2 regions of the Metabacillus herbersteinensis genome follow, and region 1 is predicted to be linked to the other one. Evidence: a T-box and tRNA genes for the amino acid it is inferred to sense, from the RefSeq annotation. Region 1 holds a T-box; the other holds one or more tRNA genes.
What was found. A T-box is a leader RNA that pairs with one kind of tRNA and senses whether it is charged. The one in region 1 lies ahead of ileS (isoleucine--tRNA ligase), so its partner is inferred to be a tRNA-Ile.
Positions count from the first base shown of each region.

Region 2: it encodes a tRNA-Ile, which carries the amino acid that the T-box ahead of ileS (isoleucine--tRNA ligase) is inferred to sense. The anticodon was not compared.

Region 1 is NZ_JBHLVO010000004.1:45,607-47,776, reverse strand. It holds gene ileS (isoleucine--tRNA ligase) at 1-1,272, opposite strand, end outside; T-box leader at 1,320-1,554, opposite strand; partial or broken gene ACFFIX_RS07105 (DivIVA domain-containing protein) at 1,613-2,118, opposite strand.
Region 2 is NZ_JBHLVO010000028.1:410-2,579, reverse strand. It holds tRNA gene ACFFIX_RS21820 (tRNA-Glu) at 113-184, opposite strand; tRNA gene ACFFIX_RS21815 (tRNA-Ser) at 202-292, opposite strand; tRNA gene ACFFIX_RS21810 (tRNA-Asn) at 300-374, opposite strand; tRNA gene ACFFIX_RS21805 (tRNA-Ile) at 404-480, opposite strand; tRNA gene ACFFIX_RS21800 (tRNA-Gly) at 484-557, opposite strand; tRNA gene ACFFIX_RS21795 (tRNA-His) at 576-648, opposite strand; tRNA gene ACFFIX_RS21790 (tRNA-Phe) at 685-757, opposite strand; tRNA gene ACFFIX_RS21785 (tRNA-Asp) at 914-989, opposite strand; tRNA gene ACFFIX_RS21780 (tRNA-Met) at 1,004-1,080, opposite strand; tRNA gene ACFFIX_RS21775 (tRNA-Ser) at 1,160-1,252, opposite strand; tRNA gene ACFFIX_RS21770 (tRNA-Ile) at 1,271-1,347, opposite strand; tRNA gene ACFFIX_RS21765 (tRNA-Met) at 1,355-1,431, opposite strand; tRNA gene ACFFIX_RS21760 (tRNA-Ala) at 1,459-1,534, opposite strand; tRNA gene ACFFIX_RS21755 (tRNA-Pro) at 1,551-1,627, opposite strand; tRNA gene ACFFIX_RS21750 (tRNA-Arg) at 1,631-1,707, opposite strand; tRNA gene ACFFIX_RS21745 (tRNA-Leu) at 1,725-1,813, opposite strand; tRNA gene ACFFIX_RS21740 (tRNA-Gly) at 1,825-1,896, opposite strand; tRNA gene ACFFIX_RS21735 (tRNA-Leu) at 1,920-2,005, opposite strand; tRNA gene ACFFIX_RS21730 (tRNA-Lys) at 2,013-2,088, opposite strand.

The DNA.
Region 1 (2,170 bases):
TGTTAAAAGATCTTCTCTAAAATCTTTAATTGAAGCAAACCATTGTGCAGTTGCACGGAAAATGGTCGGTTTTTTCGTTCTCCAATCATGTGGATACGAATGTGTAATAAAGCTTAGTTTCAGGAGTGCCCCAACTTCTTGTAATTTTTCAGAGATTGGTTTATTCGCTTCATCATAAAATAACCCTTCAAAACCTTCTGCCTCTTTTGTCATATATCCCTTTTCATCAACTGGACATAATACATCTAAGCCATATTTTTGCCCAATAATAAAGTCATCTTCACCATGTCCAGGTGCTGTATGAACACATCCAGTACCAGCTTCTGTTGTCACATGCTCACCAAGCATAACAAGTGAATCACGGTCATAAATAGGATGTTTAGCAACGACATTTTCTAGCTGGCTACCTTTTAATGTTCTACTTACCTTATACTGATCCCACTCCATTGTTTTTGCGACTGACTCAACTAAATCTGAAGCTAAAACAAATTTGTCGTCATTAACATCAACAACACTATATTCTAATTCAGGATGTACACAAATTCCAAGGTTTGCAGGAATTGTCCAAGGAGTCGTAGTCCAAATAACGATCTTTTCTCCATTTGTTAAAACGTTCTTTCCGTCTTTTACTGGAAAAGCAACGTAGATCGATGGAGAACGTTTATCATCATATTCAATTTCCGCTTCAGCTAAAGCAGATTCACTTGATGGAGACCAATAAACCGGTTTTAAGCCTTTATAGATATAGCCTTTTTTCGCCATCTCACCAAATACTTTAATTTGTTGTGCTTCATATTCAGGTTTTAGTGTTACGTATGGGTTCTCCCAATCACCTCGAACGCCCAGTCTTTTAAACTGTTCACGTTGATTTTTGATTTGCTCCCATGCATACTCCTCACAAAGCTTGCGGAATTCTGCAACCGACATTTCTTTACGTTTTACTTTTTTGTTTTTAGTTAGGGCAGTTTCAATTGGCAAGCCATGTGTGTCCCAACCTGGAACATATGGAGCACAAAAGCCACTCATTGATTTGTAGCGAACGATAAAATCTTTCAAAACTTTATTTAACGCATGACCCATATGGATGTCACCATTTGCATATGGAGGTCCATCATGTAAAACAAACAAAGGTCTGTTTTTAGTATGCTCCTGAACTTTTTGATAAATTTTCATTTCTTCCCATTTTTCTTGAAGTTGCGGCTCACGATTTGGCAAGTTTCCGCGCATCGGAAAGTCTGTTTTCGGCATAAGCAGCGTATCTTTATATTCCATTTTCATTCCTCCAATAAATTTATGAACACAAAAAACCTTCTCATCCCATAAGGGACGAGAAGGTTTATCTCGCGGTACCACCCTTTTAGACGATTAACTTCACTTAAAGCTAATTGTCCTCTCCAACATTCGTAACGAGAATGACACGTCTTCGCTTACTTACAAGTTCAGCAAGAAACTCAAGGGTGATTTTTATTCATTCATCTTATGCCGAGCTTTCACCACCCTCGACTCGCTAGAAATAAGAATTGAAAGAACTACTGTCCCTATCAATGTTTTTTCTAATTAAATTCGTATTTGTTTTCAGTATTATATGCGAAAAAAAGGAAGAAAGTCAAGTTTACGCTTTAGCTTCTTCTTCTTCTCCATAGATAGGATCTACTTCATATTGCATAAGGTGATCCCAATCATCATTTTTCAATAAATCAAGTTGTGCTTCGATAAGCATCTGAAATCTGGTACGGAACACTTTTGATTGCTTTTTAAGCTCTTCAATTTCCATCGCAATTTTTCTTGATTTCATTAAAGACTCGTTAATAATTCTGTCAGAATTCTTTTCTGCTTCTTTAACAATCAACTTCGCTTCTTTTTGAGCGTTGCGTTTAACATCTTCAGCAGCTTCTTGAGCGATTAAGATCGATTTATTTAACGTCTCTTCAATATTCGTAAAGTGACCTAATTTCTGAGACAGCTCAGAAACACGAGACTCAAGTTCTTTTTTTCACGGATTATCATTTCATAATCTTTTATGACTTGATCTAAAAACTCATTCACTTCATCTTCATCATATCCACGAAAGCCTTTGTTGAATTCTTTGTTATGAATATCTAACGGTGTTAAGGGCACGAATGCCACCTCCATTATGTAGTAAATTCTACAGTTCTATTCAATATTATAA
Region 2 (2,170 bases), on a different contig from region 1:
TCGAGGGGCTAGGCGCTCGAGCTGGATGCAGAAACGTTATCCACAGTTCAAGAATTTTATAATTTCCTTAACAAAGAAAAAGACGTTGCATTATGCAACGTCTTTTAAAAGATGACCCATACGGGATTCGAACCCGTGTTACCGCCGTGAAAGGGCGGTGTCTTAACCGCTTGACCAATGGGCCATATATATATTATTATCTGGCGGAGAAGGAGGGATTTGAACCCTCGCGCCGCTTACACGACCTACACCCTTAGCAGGGGCGCCTCTTCAGCCACTTGAGTACTTCCCCAGATATATGGCTCCGCAGGCAGGACTCGAACCTGCGACCGATCGGTTAACAGCCGATAGCTCTACCACTGAGCTACTGCGGAATAAAAACATAAACTTTTTTTCTAAGAGATGGTGGGCCTGAATGGACTCGAACCATCGACCTCACGCTTATCAGGCGTGCGCTCTAACCAGCTGAGCTACAGGCCCATTTGGAGCGGGTGAAGGGAATCGAACCCTCATCATCAGCTTGGAAGGCTGAGGTTTTACCACTAAACTACACCCGCATTTATTTAGTTAAAAAGGGCGACTGATGGGAATCGAACCCACGAATGCCTGAACCACAATCAGGTGCGTTAACCACTTCGCCACAACCGCCACAGTAAAAATGCTTAAAATTTTCGAAAGAAAAGGTGGCTCAGGACGGAATCGAACCGCCGACACAAGGATTTTCAGTCCTTTGCTCTACCGACTGAGCTACTGAGCCATAAGTTTTCGGCTTCCGCTAAGCTTCAAATCTCTTCGTCAGCTCCTTCACTTACATCCTCACGTATTAATATACGCTCCGGTGTTCACTCAGTCACTTCCTCGACCATTTCGCTTATCGAAACCCTTATCTAGGGTACAATTTTCTAATTTGATATGGCGGTCCCGACGGGAATCGAACCCGCGATCTCCTGCGTGACAGGCAGGCATGTTAACCGCTACACCACGGAACCGTAAAATTTATGATTGGTTGCGGGGGCAGGATTTGAACCTGCGACCTTCGGGTTATGAGCCCGACGAGCTACCGAACTGCTCCACCCCGCGATAATAATAATTATTAATGGTTTTCTATGCTCTTTGTATTTACTTATTAAAATCCGTACTGCTTCTAGGATGATAAAAGTGGAGGAGGAAGAGGGATTCGAACCCCCGCGGGGTTTGACACCCCTGTCGGTTTTCAAGACCGATCCCTTCAGCCAGACTTGGGTATTCCTCCGTTGGTATTACAGATAAATGGTGGACCTTGTAGGACTCGAACCTACGACCGGACGGTTATGAGCCGTCTGCTCTAACCAGCTGAGCTAAAGGTCCCTTAATTTGGTAGCGGCGGAGGGAGTCGAACCCACGACCTCACGGGTATGAACCGTACGCTCTAGCCAGCTGAGCTACACCGCCAAATTAGGATGATATTTAAAACACATATGGTGGAGCCTAGCGGGATCGAACCGCTGACCTCCTGCGTGCAAGGCAGGCGCTCTCCCAGCTGAGCTAAGGCCCCAAATTGTAAAAGAAAATGGTCGGGAAGACAGGATTCGAACCTGCGACCCCTTGGTCCCAAACCAAGTGCTCTACCAAGCTGAGCTACTTCCCGTTATGGCGCGCCCGAGAGGAGTCGAACCCCTAACCTTTTGATCCGTAGTCAAACGCTCTATCCAATTGAGCTACGGGCGCATATTAAAAAATTAAGATGGTGCCGAGGACCGGAATCGAACCGGTACGGTAGTCACCTACCGCAGGATTTTAAGTCCTGTGCGTCTGCCAGTTCCGCCACCCCGGCAACATATTAAGAGCGGAAGACGAGGTTCGAACTCGCGACCCCCACCTTGGCAAGGTGGTGTTCTACCACTGAACTACTTCCGCATATGCTGACAAAAAAATTTATATGGTGCGGGTGAAGGGACTCGAACCCCCACGTCACAAGGACACTAGATCCTAAGTCTAGCGCGTCTGCCAATTCCGCCACACCCGCATATAAATGGTGAGCCATGAAGGATTCGAACCTTCGACCCTCTGATTAAAAGTCAGATGCTCTACCAACTGAGCTAATGGCTCATCTTAAAAGTATGAAAAAGATGAAAGTTTTTGTAGTTGTTTCTCGACGTCCAAGTCTCAGAAAGGTTATGCAAGAAGCAGC